3 regions of the Oryzihumus sp. JJN4-3R genome follow, and region 2 is predicted to be linked to each of the others. Evidence: predicted binding sites of a transcription regulator. Region 2 holds the regulator's gene; each other region holds the start of a gene.
The links. Region 2 encodes LexA, which represses DNA repair genes until DNA is damaged. Its sites were predicted from a motif close to TCGAACANNTGTTCGA; they were not measured.
Positions count from the first base shown of each region.

Region 1: the regulator LexA is predicted to act here: its motif matches at 3,633-3,648, upstream of AC3ANM_RS19500 (HNH endonuclease signature motif containing protein).
Region 3: the regulator LexA is predicted to act here: its motif matches at 5,000-5,015, upstream of AC3ANM_RS03900 (HNH endonuclease signature motif containing protein).

Region 1 covers NZ_CM173229.1:4,087,397-4,093,522, reverse strand. Annotated here, with positions in the region: gene AC3ANM_RS19515 (alpha-ketoacid dehydrogenase subunit beta) at 1-735, shown strand, start outside; gene AC3ANM_RS19510 (hypothetical protein) at 737-1,135, shown strand; gene AC3ANM_RS19505 (SDR family oxidoreductase) at 1,111-1,986, opposite strand; gene AC3ANM_RS19500 (HNH endonuclease signature motif containing protein) at 2,343-3,629, opposite strand; gene AC3ANM_RS19495 (glycoside hydrolase family 31 protein) at 3,983-6,126, shown strand, end outside.
Region 2 covers NZ_CM173229.1:1,114,710-1,120,835, reverse strand. Annotated here, with positions in the region: gene AC3ANM_RS04980 (aminotransferase class V-fold PLP-dependent enzyme) at 1-942, shown strand, start outside; gene AC3ANM_RS04975 (patatin-like phospholipase family protein) at 1,073-2,464, shown strand; gene AC3ANM_RS04970 (NAD-dependent protein deacetylase) at 2,571-3,446, shown strand; gene AC3ANM_RS04965 (SCO4226 family nickel-binding protein) at 3,570-3,818, opposite strand; gene lexA (transcriptional repressor LexA) at 4,086-4,796, opposite strand; gene AC3ANM_RS04955 (LysM peptidoglycan-binding domain-containing protein) at 5,017-5,397, shown strand; gene AC3ANM_RS04950 (iron chaperone) at 5,524-5,886, shown strand; gene AC3ANM_RS04945 (hypothetical protein) at 6,015-6,126, opposite strand, start outside.
Region 3 covers NZ_CM173229.1:854,625-860,750, forward strand. Annotated here, with positions in the region: gene AC3ANM_RS03885 (lamin tail domain-containing protein) at 1-1,677, opposite strand, end outside; gene aspS (aspartate--tRNA ligase) at 1,954-3,744, opposite strand; gene AC3ANM_RS03895 (MmcQ/YjbR family DNA-binding protein) at 3,820-4,197, opposite strand; gene AC3ANM_RS03900 (HNH endonuclease signature motif containing protein) at 5,148-6,126, shown strand, end outside.

The sequences.
Region 1 (6,126 bases), 1.1 Mb from region 2:
GGCGGCCGCTGGCAGGCGCCCATGGTGGTGCGGGCCGCCTGCGGCGGGGGCTACGGCGACGCGGGCCAGCACGAGCAGGCGCTGTGGGGGCTGCTCGCCGGCATCCCGGGTCTGGCCGTCGTGGTCCCGTCCACCCCGGCCGACGCCGCCGGGCTGATGCTGGCCGCGATCGACCACCCGGGCCCGGTGGTGTTCCTGGAGCACAAGCTGCTGTCCGAGCAGTGGCTGGACTACCTCGGCGGCACCAGCCGGGCCGCAGTCGACTTCGACGTGCCGGCTGCCGGCGCCGACGGTGAGGTGGCCGATGAGCCCGAGCCGGTGCCGCTGGGCCGCGCTGCGCTCCGCCGGGACGGGGACGACCTTGCCATGGTCTCCCTCGGCGTCGGTGTCCACCGCTGCCTCCAGATCGCCGAAACGCTTGCGACAGAAGGAATCTCGTCCTCGGTGCTGGACCTGCGCAGCGTGTCGCCCCTGGACCGGGAAGCCGTGGTCGCGGCGGCGCGGCATACCGGTCGTGTCCTCGTCGTCGACGAGGACTACACGCGCGGCGGGCTCTCCGGCGAGGTGGCAGCCCTGCTGGCCGAGGAGGGCGTGCAGGCGTCGTTCGCGCGGGTCACCACCGGGGAGACCATCCCTTACGCCCGGGCACTGGAGTCCGAGGTCCTGCCCAACGTCGCGCGCATCGCCGCGGCGGCCCACCGGCTCCTGACCGCGCCGGACGAAGGGAAGACCTGACATGGACGTCACCCTGGGGGTGCTGCTGGCCGTCACCGCGGTCGTCACGGTGGCCTACTGGCTCGACTTCTTCCTGCGCGGCAGCGTCCAGGTCGTCGAGGAGGAGTGGTACCTGCGCTTCGAGCGCTCCTTCCCCGTGGCCGATGGGTGGATGGCCGCGTGCTGCCTCGTCACGGCGGTCGGCCTGTTCACCACGAGCAGCTACGCGGTCGCCTTCGGCCTGATGGCCGCGGGCGCGCTCGTCTTCCTCGGCCTGATGGACCTGACCTTCAACCTGCAGAACGGTCTCTTCCGCCTCCTGCCGCGGTCGGCCCCGATGTGGGCCGAGGTCACCATCGTCGCGTGGTGCTTGATCCTGGGCGCGGTGCTCGCCGTCTACTTCGCCGGCCGGGTCGCCTGAGCCGACTCCTCCGGCGCGGAAACCATCGACCGTCGGGCCGCGCGCACCCGGGCGTCGAAGTAGCCGAACCACGGCCCGCGCAGCAGCCCGGACGTCCGGGCCACGACCTTGGTCTGCCAGTCGGGCGTGATGAGGAAGCGCCCGCGCTCCATGCCCTCGACGATGCTGGCCGCCACCCGCTCCGGCACGTACGGCTTGATCGCCCCGGAGATGGCAAACGTCTCGGCGGGCTTGAACTGGTTCTCGTAGGCCAGCTGCGGGGTGTCGGTGTCCGGCGGGCAGACGCACCCGACGTGGATGCCGTACGGGCGCAGCTCGACCCGCAGCACCTCCAGCAGCCCGCGGACGGCGAACTTCGGTGGTGTGTAAGCCGTGTAGCCGAACACCCCGATGAGCCCGGCCGTCGAGGAGATGCCGACCACGCTTCCCCTCCCCCGCGCGATCATCGTGGGGACCACGGCGCGCATCGCATGGAGGGTGCCGAAGTAGTCGACCTCCATCGTGCGCCGGAAGATGGCGTCGTCGAGGCGCTCGAAGTAGCCCGGGTGCGCGATGCCCGCGCTCGTGAGCAGCACGTCGCACGGCCCCAGCACCCCGGTGACCCGGCTGACCGCGGCCGCCACCCCGCCCGCGTCCGTGACATCCACCCCCACCACCTCGTATGCCGCGCCCGCCGCGGCCAGCTCCGCGCCGGTCCCAGCCAGGTCGTCATCGGGGAGGGCAAGCACGGAGACGCGTGCCCCACGGCCGACGACCTGTCTGACGAAGGCTCGGCCGATCCCGCTCGAGCCGCCCGTGACGATGACGTGGGCATCACTCCAGTCCTCGACGTGCGGGCGCGACCGTCCCAACGACCGTGACCTCCGGTCGGGTCGCGGGAGGTGTGCGCTCAGGCGCTGCGGACCCACCGCCTCACGCTAGGAGCGACCGGCCGTCCGCACGCAGAGGACAAGGTCCCTGTGGGCTGCGCGCGCCAGCACCGGGATGGGTCCGCGCACCCCTTTGTCCGGCTCCCCCTGGGGGTGCCCCCGCAGCGCGCCGGGCCAGCTGAGCCCGCGAAGGAAGCCGCCGAGGGTACGGGCTCTGAGATTGAGGCGTCAGCTCCAGAGCTCGGTGGGCTGCCCGACAAGGACCGGGCCCTGGTTGTGGAGCGTGTTCGGACATGCCGCTAACCCGGTCGTTGCCGATCGGGTGTGGGGCAGGCGCCCTAGAGGTGCCAGGTCACGCCGGCGTCGGTGACCGTGGCGGTCCAGCCCTTCTGATGCGCCAGGGTGTGGTGTCGCCCGCACAACAGGGCGGCGTTGAGCCGGTCGGTCGGTCCACCGTCGACCCAATGGATGACGTGGTGCCCGTCGCACCACCACGGCGGGGCGTTGCAGCCGGGGATGGTGCAGCCCTTGTCGCGCAGCCACAGGTACCTCAGCTGCGCCGGGGTGAACAACCTCCGGGTCCTTCCCACGTCCAGGATCTCCCCGTCGGTGCCCAGCACCACCGGGATGACGCCGGCGTCGCAGGCGATCCGGCGGACCGTCTCCGGGGCCAGCAGCGCCCCGTTCCCGAGCACGGTCCCGGCCCCGCACGCGTCCCTGAGGTCGTCGAAGCTCATGGTCAGGTACAGCAGCGACTTGGGCTGGGCCGGCAGGTCCTGGCCCGCGGCCGCCGAGCGCCGGCACACCGTCACCAGCGCATCCCCGCGCCGCTGGTCCGAGCTCCGCAAGTCGCTGACCCCGTCCGCCGGTTGCGGCGCGGACAGCGGCCCGATCGCCGCCTCCAACACCGACGCCCCCTCGGGGTCCAGCCGCAGCAGGTACTCCACCATCCCGTCATCGGCCCGCCCCGCCGACAGGGACACCCCGTGCTTGAGCCGGTCCTGGCGGACCTGGAACTCACCGTCCCGGCCGTGCTCGGCGATGAGCCGCTCCCGCAACCCCCGCACCCCCGACGGCCCCTCGGTCGCCGCCAGGTGAAGGAACCCCTCCCACACCGTCGGGACCGCCTCCGGGGTCAACCGCGGCGCCAGCTTGTGCATCTCCGCCAGCGCCACCGCCGCCCCACGCACCCCGACCCGCCCGGACAGCACGCACGAGCGCAGCCGCCGCACACTCCCGTGGTCGATCACCTGACCCGCCACGACCGGCCGCCCCGTGCACGCCGTGGCCACCGTGACCAGGTCCCTCGCCCCGCCACACCGGTAGGACGGCGCCCACTCCAACACCCACGCCGACGCCGACGCACACGACGCGGCCACCTCGCCCCGCTCCAGCGCCTCACCCAGCACCGCGACCTTGGCGGCCTCCACCCGACGAGACAGCGCATCCAGACTGCCGAACGCCCGACCGAGGTCAACTCCCTGGCACTGGTGCAGCACGTCCTCAAGCCCGGCCAGGGTTGACTCGGCCCCCTCCACGGCGGCCATCCGGTCGCCGAACGACACCGCGGGCACGCCACCGGAACCGCTGGCCGCGGCTCCCTGACGACGATCCCTCTGGTGCATGATTCGAACATACATTCGACCACCGACAGGCCGCCCGGTTCATCCACACCACTCGCCCTGGGCCCGGGGCAGCGCCGGGACCGCCATAGCGGAGGTCACCAGTCGACATCGGCCACATCACGGGCAGTGCCCGCCACGGGCCGAAGCCGCGAATCGGCGACGCCTGCGCGGCACCGGAACTCATTTGCTCAGCGCCGCTGAGCTCACACCAGCCTCCTCAGGCGAGCACCCATGGGTTGGCCGCGCGAGGCGGCGCAACCACCCGGGCGCGCCCCGGGGCAGGTGCGGCAGCATGGTCACCCGACCGACCGCGATACCCAGCCTCATCACGTCCCCTCGGAAGGTGACCACCCGTGCTGCAGACCGACCACTTCATCCGCTTCGAGCGGGTCGACTCCGTCGCCGAGACCGGGCGCGGCCTGCTCGCCGAGCTCCACCGCGAGCAGCTGCGGGTGGACGTCGTGCGCCCCGACGTCGTGCGCGTCAAGATCAGCCGCGGTGGCGTGTTCGACGAGGAGCCGACTTTCGCGGTATGCGTCGACCCCCTGGAGCAGCAGGTCGACTTCCGAGTCGAGCGCGACGAGGACCGGGTGCGGCTCGTCACCGACACCATGGTCGTCTCCCTGTGGCTGGACCCGTTCCGCCTCGACGTGCACCGCACCGACGGGACGCCGGTCGTCGAGACCGCCGCCGACGAGCAGGGCCGCTACTGGGCCTACGCCACGCTCAACGACTCGTTCACGGTGCGCCGCCGGTGCCGTCAGGAGGACGCGGTCTTCGGCCTCGGCGAGAAGAGCGGCCGGCACAACCGCAAGGGCCGCGACTTCACCCTCTGGAACACCGACGTCCTCAACGAGCACGAGACGGCCGAGTTCACCGCAGGCAAGGCGCCCGGCGACCCGCGCGGCGACCGCACCAGCGTCGAGTTCGACCCGTTCTACGTCTCGATCCCGTTCTTCTACCACCAGACCTACCCGGCCGGGACGATGGCGGCCTCGTTCGTCGACAACGGCTACCGCGGCACCTATGAGTTCGAGGCCAAGGACGAGTACCGCATCAGCTTCGCCGGCGGGCAGTACACCGAGTACATCTTCGCCGGCCCCGACATGCCGGCGATCCTGCGCGACTACACCTGGCTGACCGGTCGCACCGCTCCCCCGCCGCTGTGGTCGCTGGGCTACCACCAGTGCCGCTGGTTCGACTACAGCCAGGAGGCCGTCGAGGCCATCGGGCAGCGTCACCGCGACAACGAGATCCCCTGCGACGCCTTGTGGCTCGACATCGAGTACATGGACGGCTACCGCGTCTTCACCTGGAACACCGAGCGCTTCCCGGACGCCCCCGGGATGCTGGAACGCTTGAAGCAGCAGGGTTTCCGGGTCATCACGATCATCGACCCGGGCGTGAAGTTCGACCCCGGCTACGAGGTCTTCGACCAGGGCCTCGAGCGTGACGTCTTCTGCAAGACCGAGGGCGGTGACACCTACATCGGGCAGGTCTGGCCGGGCAACACCGCCTTCCCCGACTTCGTCACCGAGGAGGCCCGCGCGTGGTGGGGCGAGCTCAATGCCGCCCACGTGCAGTCCGGACTGGCCGGCATCTGGAACGACATGAACGAGCCGGCCACCGGCGCGATCCGCGCCAACACCATGCGGTTCGGCAACGGGAAGCACTCGCACGAGCGGTACCACAACCAGTACGCCCTGCTCATGGCCATGGGCACGACCGAGGGCCTGCTCAAGGCGATGCCCGAGCAGCGCACGTTCATCCTGTCGAGGGCGGGCTTCGCCGGCATCCAGCGCTATGCCGCCAACTGGATGGGCGACAACTTCTCCCGCTGGGACCACCTCCAGCTCGGCATCTCGATGGGCTCCGGCTTCGGCATCTCCGGGCAGGCGTTCGTCGGCGCCGACATCGGCGGCTTCGCCGGCAACTCCAACGCCGAACTGTTCCTGCGCTGGATGCAGTACGGCACGCTGACACCGTTCTGCCGCAACCACTCCGAGATCGGCAACGTCGACCAGTACGCCTGGGCGTTCGGCGATGCGGTGCAGGACATCGTCCGCGAGGCCGTCCGGCTGCGCTACCGCCTGCTGCCCTACATCTACGCCGCGTTCATCCGCGCCTCCGAGACCGGTGAGCCGGTGCAGCGCCCGCTGGTCTTCGACCACCAGTACGACGCCACGGTGCGCGACATCGACGACCAGTACCTCTTCGGCACCGACCTGCTCGTCGCCCCGGTCACCGAGGCCGCCGCCACGTCGCGGCAGGTCTACCTCCCGGCCGGCGACTGGCACGACTGGCACACCGGCGAGGTCCTCGGCGGTGCCCGCTTCGTCGTCGCCCCGACCCCGATGGACCGCATCCCGATCTACGCCCGCGGCGGCGCGGTCATCCCCATGTGGGCCGAGGCGCCGGACTCCACGGACGGTCACCACCCGCAGGTCGTCCAGCTGCACGTCTTCGTCCCGCAGGCCGACGGCACCCACACCTCGAC
Region 2 (6,126 bases):
TCCGGCCGCGCCAGCGCGGTCGGCTATGACGGGCTCGTCCAGCAGGCGCGCGACCTGTACGCCACGTTCGTCGGGGTGCCGCGGGACTGGGTGGCCGTGGGTTCCCAGACGTCGGTGTTCGCCGGCATGGTCGCGGCCTCGCTGCCCGAGGGCGCCGAGGTGGTGTGCGTCGAGGGGGACTTCTCCTCGATGGTCTACCCCTTCCTCGTGGCCGCCGAGCAGGGCCGAGGCATCACCGTGCGCCAGGTGCCGCTCGGCGAGCTGGCCGCGGCGGTCGGCGAGCGGACCACGCTCGTGGCGTTCTCGCTGGCGCAGAGCGCCTGCGGCAGCCTCTGTGACGCCGAGGCCGTCGTGGCTGCAGCGCGGGCCCATGGCGCCCTGACGTTCTGCGACCTGACCCAGGCGGCGGGCTGGATGCCTGTCACCGCAACGGATTTCGACATCACCGTCTGCTCGGCGTACAAGTGGATGTGCCAGCCCCGGGGCACGGCATACCTCACGGTCGCGCCGCAGGTGCGCGACCGGCTCCGCCCGGTCAACGCGGGCTGGTACGCCGGCGACGAGATCTGGGCGTCCTGCTACGGCCCGTCGATGCACCTCGCCCAGGACGCGCGGCGCTTCGACGTCTCCCCGGCGTGGCTGTCTTGGGCCGGGGCGGTGCCGGCGCTGGAGGTCCTCAGTCGCGTGCCCACGTCGGTCATCCGCGACCACGACGTGGCCCTGGCCAACGCGCTGCGCGGCGAGCTGGGTCTGGAGCTGTGTGCCCGTCCGGTGGTCTCGCTGTGCGACCCGAGCGGGGCGATGGCGCACCGTCTCGAGCAGGCGGGCGCGGTGGTCGCTTCGCGCGCGGGCCGGGTGCGGATCGCCTTCCACGTGTGGAACACCCGCGCCGACGTCGATCTCGTCGCCGAGGCGCTGGCCGGGCTGCCCGTCACCACCTGAGCCCTTTCGCGGACCGGGCAATGCTGACTCGGGTGACTCGCGGACCGAGCGGTGGCGCACCGGTCCGGCCGGTATGCCGTGTGCCCGCCTTCCGCGCGCGACTGTCCGTGGCCTGTGGTGGGATCCGGAAATGAGCGAGTCGCAGCGTCGTGGGGGCCGACCCGACCGTGACGCGGAGACGCAGGTCGTCCCGCAGCAGGCGCCGGGGGAGCGGGGTGGCTCGGAGGAACCTGCGGTGGCGGGGGCCCCCGGGGCACCGCCCGTCGCCGGGCAGGGCCCTGCCCCGGCCGAGCAGAGCGCCAGTCCGACCCCGACCCGGGTCCGGCGCGACGGCGTGGGGCTGTGCCTGTCAGGGGGAGGCTTCCGCGCCGCGCTCTTCCACCTCGGTGCCGTCCGCCGGCTCAACGAGCTGGGCGTCCTGGGCCAGATACGCACGATCAGCGCCGTCTCCGGCGGCTCGATCACGGCCAGCCTCCTCGCGGACCCCGGCCTGGTGTGGCCGGCCGAGCACGGCGCGATGCTCAGCGGCGAGGCCATGGTGGTGCAGGGTTTCGAAGAACACGTCGCCGAGCCGCTGCGCCGGCTGACCTCGCGCAACGTGCGGACCCCGGCGCTGCTGTCCAAGCTCTGGCCGTCGCGGTGGTCGATGCCCGACAGTGCGGTGCGGGCGCTCGCCGACGCCTACGTCGAGGCGGTCCCGTGGTGGTCGAAACCGTTACGGGACAACGAGACCGGGGGGCCGGCCATCGTGATGGGCGCCACCGAGGTGGCCTACGGCGTCGACTGGACGTTCGCCGACCCGACGGCCAACCGGCCCAACGGCAGGATGGGCGACTACCGGCTGGGTTACGCCGCCCCACCGTCGTCGGTGCGCATCGCTGACGCCGTAGCCGCCTCGTGCGCGTTTCCGCCGTTCTTCGCGCCGATGACGTTGCCCGGCAAGGACCTCGGCCTCACCGGTGGTCACCCCGATCACGAGACGCCGGAGCAGCGGGCCGCGATCCTCGAGGCGATCCGGCTGACCGACGGTGGCGTCTACGACAACCTGGGCCTGGAGCCGGTGTGGCGCAACCACGCCACCGTCCTGGTCAGCGACGGGGGAGCGGTGTTCCGCGCGCACACCGAGCGCACCGTGTGGGGCCGACTGCTGCAGATCCTGGGCGTCGCGACCGGTGGCGGCACATCGGTGCGGTTGCGCTGGCTGCACGCCAGCTTCGCCCGCGACGTCATGGCCGGCTCGACGTGGGGCCTCGACACCGTCGTCGCCGAGGGCTACGACCCGGCGTCGGTGGAGCTGATCGACGCGGTGCGCACCGACCTCGATGCCTTCACCAAGGACGAGCAGCGCATCCTCGAGCGCCACGGCTACCTCGTCGCCGACGACGTGGTCCGCCGCTACGTCCCGGACGTGATCCGCATCGACGCCCCGTTGCGCCCGCCGCACCCCAAGGTCGCCGACCACGACGTGGTCCGCCGGGCGTTGCGCGGGTCGGCCAAGCGGGCGCTGCTCGGGCGCTGGTAGGTCCGGGACGGCCCTGCAACGCCGGCCGGCTGACGGGGAGCCGGCGGATGCCTAGCCCTCTGGGTGCGGGCCAACGGGTCCGGCCCGGCGGGGGATACTGGCTGGCGTGAGTCTGGCGATCGAGGACACAGCCGAGGGCGAGCTGGCCCGTCTGGCCGACCTCGTCGCCGGTGGCAACGTCGTCGTCCTCACCGGCGCCGGCCTGAGCACCGAGTCCGGCATCCCCGACTACCGCGGCCCCGACGGCAAGCGGCGGGTGACGCCGATGACCTACGGCGACTTCGTGGCGTCCGCGGAGAACCGACGGCGCTACTGGGCCCGCAGCTACGTCGGCTGGCGGCGGTTCGCGGCCGCCGGGCCGAACCGCGGGCACGAGGCCGTCGCCGCCCTCCAGCAGGCCGGGCACCTGCGCGCGCTGATCACGCAGAACGTCGACGGCCTGCACCAGTCCGCCGGCGCCCGCGACGTCCTGGAGCTGCACGGCAACCTCGACCTCGTGGTCTGCCTGCAGTGCGGCGACCGTTCGCGCCGGGCCGACCTCGATGCCCGGCTGCGCGAGGCGAACCCGGACTTCGAGGTCGTCATCGGCGAGATCCGCCCGGATGGCGACGTCGTGCTCTCCGAGGAGGCGGTGGCGCGCTTCCACCCGCCGCGATGCCTGGTCTGCGGCTCGGACGAGCTCAAGCCCGACGTGGTGTTCTTCGGCGAGTCGGTGCCCAAACCCCTGGTGGCGCAGTGCTTTGCCGAGGTCGAAGCGAGCGACGGGCTGGTCGTGCTCGGCTCGTCGTTGCAGGTGATGAGCGGCTACCGGTTCGTCCGGCGCGCCGCCGCGTGCGGCCTCCCCGTGGCGATCGTGACCCGGGGTCACAGCCGGGGCGACGGTGAGGCGACGATCCGGCTCGACGCGGCCCTGGGGGCGACCCTCACCGAGCTTGCCGGCCGGGTCGGGGTCAGCCGGTATCGCGCCCCCTCGCCGTCCTGAGGCGGGTTCTCCTACCGTAGGCCGTGCCGCATTCGTGTGCCGCGCCGGATCGATGTGGCGCGGCGCGAGCGCGCCACACGGATGCCCGACGGCACCAGTGGGGCGCGCTGGCGACCTGGGATCTCAGGCCTGGACCGGCACCGGGTGGATCTCGGCGGCCGGGTGGCCGGTCCGCTCGTGGATCCTGCGCACCGCATCGGCCGAGGGGGCCTCGGACAGGCAGTAGACCATGCCGCTCTCGGGGTCGGCCCACGCGTGCTTGAAGTGCACGCCTTCCTCGCCCTCGATGGCCAGGTCAGCGTTGTGTGCCTCGGCCAAGGCCTCCGGGCTGATCCCCTTCATCCCGGTGTGGACGTCCATGAACTCGGGCATGTCTCTACCTCTCGTGACGGGTGGCTGGGGTGCCGATGCGAGGCTAGGCATGCGTGGGGTCAGAGCCGTCGGCTGTTTGGCCTACGTCGTCGCCCGCGCTGGATCTGGTCTCAGAGTGCGCGACCGCGGGCACGCTGGAGCGTCGCGACCGTCGGACAAAGCCGGGGCCGAGCGAAGGCAGGTCGCGACGGTGCCTCTATGCAGCGGTGGCCGGCCCCGAAGGGCCGGCCACACGGCATACAGGTGGAGGGGTTGACCCCTCGGAGGTCAGACCCGGCGCAGGACCGCGGTGACCTTGCCCAGGATGGTGGCCTCGTCGCCGTCGATCGGCTGGTAGGCCTCGTTGTGCGGCATCAGCCAGACGTGGCCGTCCTTGCGCTTGAACGTCTTGACCGTGGCCTCGTTGTCGAGCATGGCTGCGACGATGTCGCCGTTCTCGGCGTTGGGCTGCTGGCGCACGACGACCCAGTCGCCGTCGCAGATCGCGACGTCGACCATCGAGTCACCGACGACCTTGAGCAGGAAGAGCTGGCCCTCGCCGACGATCTGCTTGGGCATCGGGAAGACGTCCTCGACGACCTGCTCGGCCAGGATCGGCCCACCGGCGGCGATGCGGCCGACGACCGGGACGTAGGACGCGGCGGGGTGCGCATCGCCGCTGCCGGTGGCGTCGACGGTGCCCTCGCGCTGGTCGCCGGCGCGGTAGCCCTTGTCCTCGGCGCCGGTGTCAGGGGAGACGACCTCGATGGCGCGGGGGCGGTTGGGGTCGCGGCGCAGGTAGCCCTTGCGCTCGAGCATGGACAGCTGGTGCGCGACGCTGCTGGGGCTGGCCAGCCCGACGGCCTCGCCGATCTCGCGCAGGCTGGGTGGGTAGCCGCGACGGTCCACGGAGTTGCGGATGATCTCGAGGACGCGCCGTTGCCGCGCGGTCAGGGTGTCGCCCTTGTCGCGGTCGGGCATCTCGTGGATCTCGGCCATCTCATCCCCTTGTCCGGCACCTGTGGGTGGTCTGTCAGAGGTCGGTGTTTTGCTCCCTGACATGAACGAAGCGTAGTGGGGTCGAACACAAATTTCAAACGTTTGTTCGACCAATCACTTCCCATTCGTCCGATGCTCGTGCTACAAATCCGTACAGACGTTCTATCGAACACAGTTCCACGTTCAGCCGACCGACCCGCTTGATGTCATGGAGGACACGATGAGCGCAGCAGTTGCCTGGGACCTGGCCCCCACTTCGACCCGTCCCCAGCTCCGCCTGGTGCCTACGGGTGACCAGGTGGACTGCCGCCCCGCGCCGCGGCTCCGCCTCACCCGTCGCGGCCGCCTGTCGATCACCATGACCGTGCTCGGCGTGCTGAGCTGGGTGGCGTTCCTGCTCGCCCCCGGCCCGTCCGTGCCCACGGTGACGATCGACCACGCCGTGACCGTCTCGGCCGGGCAGACCCTGTCCGAGGTGGCGGCCACCCAGCTGCCCAAGCTCCCGATCCGCGAGGGCATCGTGCAGATCCAGCTGGCCAACAACCTGAGCACGAGCGACGTCCACGCCGGCCAGAGCCTGCTCATCCCGCGGGTCGGCTAAGGCCGGCGGTTTCTCGGGGCCTCGCGCCACGGCGTGAGGCCCCTTCTCATGCCGGTGCCTCTGCATTGCCCGGTATGCCGGGTGCGTGTGGTGGCTCCGGCGCCGGTCTGGCCAGATGATGGCGTGGTGGCAGATCCGAGGGCGAATGTCGATGAGTACATCGCGGGCTTCCCCGTGGAGGTCCAGGCCGTCCTCGAGGCTATCCGCGGTGCGATTCATGACGCCGTGCCGAACGCAGGGGAGCGGATCAGCTACCAGATCCCGACCATCACGCTCCGTGGGAAGTCCCTGGTGTACTTCGCGGGGTGGAAGAACCACGTGAGCATCTATCCGGTGCCCGAAGGTGACGCGGAGTTCCGCGAGGAGATCGTCCCCTTCCGCGCGTCGAAGGGAACGCTGCATTTCCCGCTCGGCAGTCCCGTTCCCTATGAGCTCATCGGGCGGATGGCGGCTCACCTGGCCCGCGAGAGGTCGGACGTCCCGAGCTGACGGCCCACTCGTGGTCGACGCTGTGGGTCCCTGCCCGTGGCGGTCCCGCCGACTGCGCTCGGCTGGGGGTGGTCTCCCACCCTCCTGGGCGTGCCGGTCGACGGCTCAGTTCTCGCCGGTCGAAGGCGTCAGTTGCTGTAGAGGCGGTTGTGGGCCGTCCGGACGCGTAGGGCTTGGGGCGGGCCGGTCACGCTGGCGGTGGCGGGGATCCGTATCCACTGGCCGCCGTCGATGCTGAAC
Region 3 (6,126 bases), 260 kb from region 2:
GGTCTGGTCGGCGGCCACGGTGCCGTCGTCCGTGGCTCCGGTGTTGTCCTGGATCTCCTCCAGGCTCACGACGTCGGGGCTGGCCAGGTTGGTCACCACGCCGGCACCGAGCCGCTGGTACTTCGCGTCGGAGTCGCCGGGGGCGAGGTTCTCGACGTTGTAGGTCGCCACCGCGAGCTGGTCCTGACCCTGCGGGGAGGCGGTGTTGCCGGTCAGGTGGTTGTCCTGCCAGGTGCCGGTGGTCGTCGCAGCGATGGCGTAGCCGCCGAAGGTCGACCAGTCGACCGGGCCGCTGGTCACGCCGGTGAGGACGTCACCGACGTTGGCTGCGGGCACGACGCCGTTGACCGGCGTGACGAGCAGCCGGCCCGAGGGCAGGGCGTAGCTGTCGACATACGTGCCCCCGCGGTAGGTGGCGCGCTGCGCGGGCTTCGTGGTCACGTAGATCTCGCCGTACTGCGGCTTGCCGGGGCCGACCACGCGGGCGTCGTCGACCTCGACCCGCATGCCCTCGTGGGCCTCCCAGAACTCCAGCGCGGAGTGGGCCGGGTCGACCGGGCTGATCGACTCGATGTTGCCGCCGGCCGGCTGCGGGGCGTAGGTGTCCGGCACCGTCGTCGGCGTGAGCTGCAGCGGCGCGGGCAGCGGGTTGCCCTTGCTCACCACGGTCACCGTCGTCGGGGAGATCTCGGTGGTGGACAGGTTCGAGGTCGTCGCGAGCGTCTCGCCCGAGGAGAGGGTGTAGTAGTCCGAGACCGTCCCGGTCACGAGCACCCGGTCACCGACGGCAACGCCCCCCTTGGAGCTGAAGACGAAGACGCCGGAGGAGGCGGACGGGCGGCCCGCGTCCGGCTGGGCCTCCTGGATCCAGTAGCCCGAGCTCTTGCCGGTGCGCACCGCCGTGACGATGCCGGCGACCTTGCTGACGGCCTGGCCCTTCAGCGGCGAGACGAACCCGTCGCCCTGGACGTCCTGGATCGTGGTCGTGCCGGGGATGCACTCCTGCGGCGTGGGGACGGCGGTGCAGTCCGGGCCCGTCGGCGCCGCCCCGTTGACCGCCTTGGGCGTGGGCGCGGTGATGGTGAAGTCCGCGCCGTTGTTGCCGGTGTTGACGACCGGGTTGTTGCGGCGCTGGGCCGAGGTCGAGTTGCTCGTGGCCGGGGTGGGCGTGCCACCGGCGGCGTCGTTCGCACCGCCGAAGCCGACGAAGTCCACGACGCCGGGAGCGGTCGAGCAGGTCGCGCCGCAGGAGAGGGTGGTCGTGCTGTTGACCAGGGCCACCTTGCCGGCGGTGCCCGACATGGCGATCGTCCCGGTCGCGTCCGGGGTGGGCAGGGCAGCGCTGGGCGTGGTCCCGGCAGCCTCGGCGATGAGGTAGCGGGCGCCGGGGGCGACGCTGCCGGCCAGGGCGGTCTTGCCGGTCCACGTGGTCCCCGTGGCCGAGCCGTACTGGACCGACCAGCCAGTCAGGTCCACCGCCGTGGTGCCGGTGTTGACCAGCTCGATGAAGTCGTTGGTGTACGGCGCGCCGGAGTTGCCGCCGCCGCCGTAGACCTCGTTGATGATGACGGCGGCGCCGGGGTCGATCGCGTGGGCCGCCGGGGCCGTGGTCAGGCCGGCGGCGAGGACGGTGCCGGTGACGGCCACCGCCCCGGTGAGCGTGCGCAGGACAGGCATGGTGCTCCTGTGGTGTCTCCGCGTGTGCGGGCCGGGCCCGGTGCGGGCACGAGCGGGGACAACCTAGGCCTCACAGCCGGCTCACAGGGGCTGTTTTGCCCACAATTGGGGAGAATTTGGGCCACGTTCAGCGCACCCCCACGTGGACGTGGAGGGTTGTCCGGGCCAGGACCCCACCACATCTCCGCGCCGGCCGGGGAACACCGGTGACCACACGGCATACACGGCAGTGGCCCCCGCCCCGGTGAGGGGCGAGGGCCACTGGTGGCGCTGGGGTCAGGCCTCGGGCTGCTCGCGCGGCTCGGGCTTGGCGTCGACGCCGGCCTCCTTGCGCTGGCCGTCGGTGATCGGCGCGGGCGCGTCGGTCAGCGGGTCGACGCCGCCACCGGACTTCGGGAAGGCGATGACCTCACGGATCGAGTCGGCACCGGCGAGCAGGGCGACGATCCGGTCCCAGCCGAAGGCGATGCCGCCGTGCGGCGGGGCACCGAAGGCGAAGGCGTCGAGGAGGAAGCCGAACTTCTCCTGCGCCTCCTCCTGCGAGAGGCCCATGACCTTGAAGACCCGCTCCTGGATGTCGCGGCGGTGGATACGGATCGAGCCGCCGCCGATCTCGTGGCCGTTGCAGACGATGTCGTAGGCGTAGGCCAGGGCCGGGCCCGGGTCGGTGTCGAAGGTGTCCATGAACTCGGCCTTGGGCGAGGTGAACGCGTGGTGCACCGCGGTCCAGGCGCCCGAGCCGACGGCGACGTCGCCGCTGGCGGTGGCGTCCTCGGCCGGCTCGAACAGCGGAGCGTCGATGACCCACAGGAACGCCCAGGCGGACTCGTCGATGAGGCCGCAGCGACGGCCGATCTCGAGGCGCGCGGCGCCGAGCAGGGCACGGGAGTGCTTGGCCGGGCCGGCGGCGAAGAAGATGCAGTCGCCCTTGTCGGCGCCGACGAAGTCGGCCAGGCCGGCGCGCTCGGCGTCGGTGAGGTTCTTGGCGACCGGGCCGCCGAGCTCGCCGTCGTCGCCGACGAGGACGTAGGCCAGGCCCTTGGCGCCACGCTGCTTGGCCCACTCCTGCCAGGCGTCGAGCTGCTTGCGCGGCTGGGAGGCGCCGCCGGGCATGACGACAGCGCCGACGTAGGGCGCCTGGAAGACGCGGAAGGTGGTGTCCTTGAAGAACTCCGTGCACTCCACGAGCTCGTTGCCGAAGCGCATGTCGGGCTTGTCGGAGCCGAAGCGGGCCATCGCCTCGTGGTAGGTCATCCGCGGGATCGGCGTGGTGATGTCGTGGCCGACGAGCGCCCACAGCGACTTCAGGACGGCCTCGCCGAGCTCGATGACGTCGTCCTGCCCGACGAAGCTCATCTCGATGTCGAGCTGGGTGAACTCCGGCTGGCGGTCGGCGCGGAAGTCCTCGTCGCGGTAGCAGCGCGCGATCTGGTAGTAGCGCTCCATGCCGGCGACCATGAGCAGCTGCTTGAACAGCTGGGGGCTCTGCGGCAGGGCGTACCAGCTGCCCGGCTGGAGACGGGCCGGCACGAGGAAGTCGCGGGCGCCCTCGGGGGTGGAACGGGTCAGCGTCGGCGTCTCGATCTCGACGAAGTCGCGCTCGGCCAGGACCGTGCGGGCGGCCTGGTTGACCTTGCTGCGCAGGCGGATCGCGGCGCCCGGGCCGGGGCGACGCAGGTCGAGGTAGCGGTGCTTGAGGCGCGCCTCCTCGCCGACGGTGACGCGCTCGTCGATCTGGAACGGCAGCGGCGCGGACTCGCTGAGCACCTCGACCGTGGAGGCCACGACCTCGATCTCGCCGGTGGGCAGGTCGGCGTTGGCGTTGCCCTCGGGGCGCTGGCGCACCTCACCGGTCACCTTGACGACGAACTCGTTGCGCAGGTGGTGCGCCTCGGCCTCGGCCAGCACCTCGTCGCGGACGACCACCTGGGAGACGCCGGACGCGTCGCGCACATCGAGGAACGCCACGCCACCGTGATCGCGCCGACGGGCGACCCAGCCCGTGAGCGTGACGGTCTGACCGGCGTGGTCGGCACGCAGCGTGCCGGCCTCGTGAGTGCGAAGCACGGTGATGTCCTTAGCTTGAGGGTGTGCGGGATGCCCGCCCATCCTACGGACTCCCCCGCCCCTCCCCCGAACCGGTTAACCGCCCTCCACCTCGGCGTCGACCTCCGCCAGCAGCGCCTGCGCCGCCTCGGTGCGCCACGAGTCGGTGATGACCTCCTCCAGCTCCGACGGGCCGATCGCGTCGAGCCGCACCAGCACGGCCCTGTACCCGTTGTAGTGGTCGGTCGTGAAGAAGACCGCCGGGTCGGAGGCGAGCAACGCCTCCTTCTCCCCGAGGTCGGCGACGCGCACGACGATCACACCCGGGTTGGGCACCTTCGGCTTCTTCGGGTCGATCCGCTCCCGCCACAGCCAGACGAACCCCTTGCCGGCCCCCGCGAACGAGAAGCCGTCGCCCTCCGTCGCCTCCGGCAGCGCCAGCGCGATGCGCCGCACGTCCTCCTGGGTCGCCATGCCCGCTCCCCTCACCTCGGTCCCGCGCGGCACCACTCCCCCACACGGTATGCCGTGTCGTCACCTCCGCGGCACTGTCGCCACCTCCAGCCCACGCGAGCCGGTGCGCGTCGTCGCGGTTACCGGCCTTCCGGATCGCAGTGGCCTCGCCCACGGCAGACGTGAGGGTCATCCGGTAGGCGCTGGGGAGGCGTGCGGTCCTTCTCCCCGCTCAGGTGCCCGGAGGCGGTTCAGGCGGCTGGGGCACCTGCAGTTGCCGGAAGCGCTCGCGTGGCGCGGAGAGTGCTGGTGGCTGGGAGAGCTCACGTATGGAGGCGAACTCGCGTGCCTCGGAGCGCTGGCATGACTCGCAGAGGTGGCAACGCCAGGTGGCCATGGACAGGACGTAACCTTTGCGCTCCCGCGGCAGCAGCGGCTCGTCTGTCAGCGTGAACCCCGCCGCAGCGGCCACCAGCGCGCTCGCCAGGTTGTCCTCCGCGATGCGCAGCCGGCGTCGGCGTAGCCCGCGGCACGCGCCACCGGGAGCACGGCCCGGACGGAGCGTGCTGCCAGCGCCCGGCCCCGGTGCTCGTGTCCCACCGCGTACGCGGGCTCGCAGGTCCCCGGCTCCTCCGTGCCGAAGAGGAGCACCTCACCGAGCGGCTCCTGCCCGTCCAGGGTGACCGCTAGCTGGAGCAGGCCCGCGGCCCGACCTAGGCCGGCACCGTGCACGCCAGTCGCAGAGGCACAGGGACAGCCGGAACGGGATGGTGGACGCCACCGGCTGTGCCAGCCAGTTTGGGGCGATGCGGCCTGCCAGTGGTCGAATATATGTTCGAATCATGCACCAGGGGGATCGTCATCAGGGGGCTGCGGCCAGCGGTTCCGGTGGCGTGCCCGCCTCACTGTCAATGGCGGGTCGGCGGGAATGCCTGCGAGCCGCGGTCGTGGCCTTGACCGGGCTGGAGGCGGTGACGCATGAGGTGGCGGGCGCCGAGCTGGGGGCCCTGTTCGGTGAGCTGGACGAGCTGGTCCGCGGTGCCCGGGCCGGGCAGGTCGCGGTGTTGGGTGAGGCGGTGGAGCGGGGCGAGGTGGTCTCGTCGTGCGCGTCGGCGACGGCATGGGTGCTGGAGTGGGCGCCCTCGTATCGGTCCGGTGGGGTCAGGGACCTGGTCACGGTGGCCACCGCGTGCGCCGGGCGGCCGGTCGCGGCCGGTCAGGTGCTCGACCACGGCAGCGCGCGGCGGCTGCGGTCGTGCGTGCTGTCCGGGCGGGTCGGGGTGCGGGCGGCGGCGGTCGCGCTGGCCGAGATGCACAAGCTCGCGCCGCGCCTGACGCCGGCGGCGGTCCCGACGGTGTGGGAGGGCTTCCTGCATGTGGCTGAAACCGGCGGTCCGCGGGAGGTCCGGGCGTTGCGGGAGCAGATCATCGCCACCTACGGCCGCGACCAGGAGTTCCAGGTGCGGCAGGACCGGCTCAAGCACGGGGTGAGCCTGTCCCAGCCCCGCGGTGATGACGGGATGGTGGAGTACCTCCTGCGTCTGGACCCCGAGGGGGCGAGTGTGCTGGAGGCGGCGATCGGGCCGTTGTCCGCCCCGCAACCCGCCGAGGGTGTCTCGGATCTGCGCAGCAGCGACCAGCGGCGCGGGGACGCGCTGGTCGAGGTGTGCCGGCGATCGGCCGCGGCCGGGGAGGAGCTCTCGGCCCAGCCCAAGGCCATGGTCTACGTGACGATGGACCACGAGAAGCTGCGGGACGCCTGTGGGGCCGGGACGGTGCTGGGCGACGGGACCCTGCTCGGCCCGGAGACGGTCCGCCGGATCGCCTGCGACGCCGGGATCATCCCGGTGGTGCTGGGCACCGACGGGGAGATTCTCGACCTGGGCCGCACAAGACGCCTGTTCACCCCGGCGCAGCTGAGGTACCTGTGGCTGCGCGACAAGGGGTGCA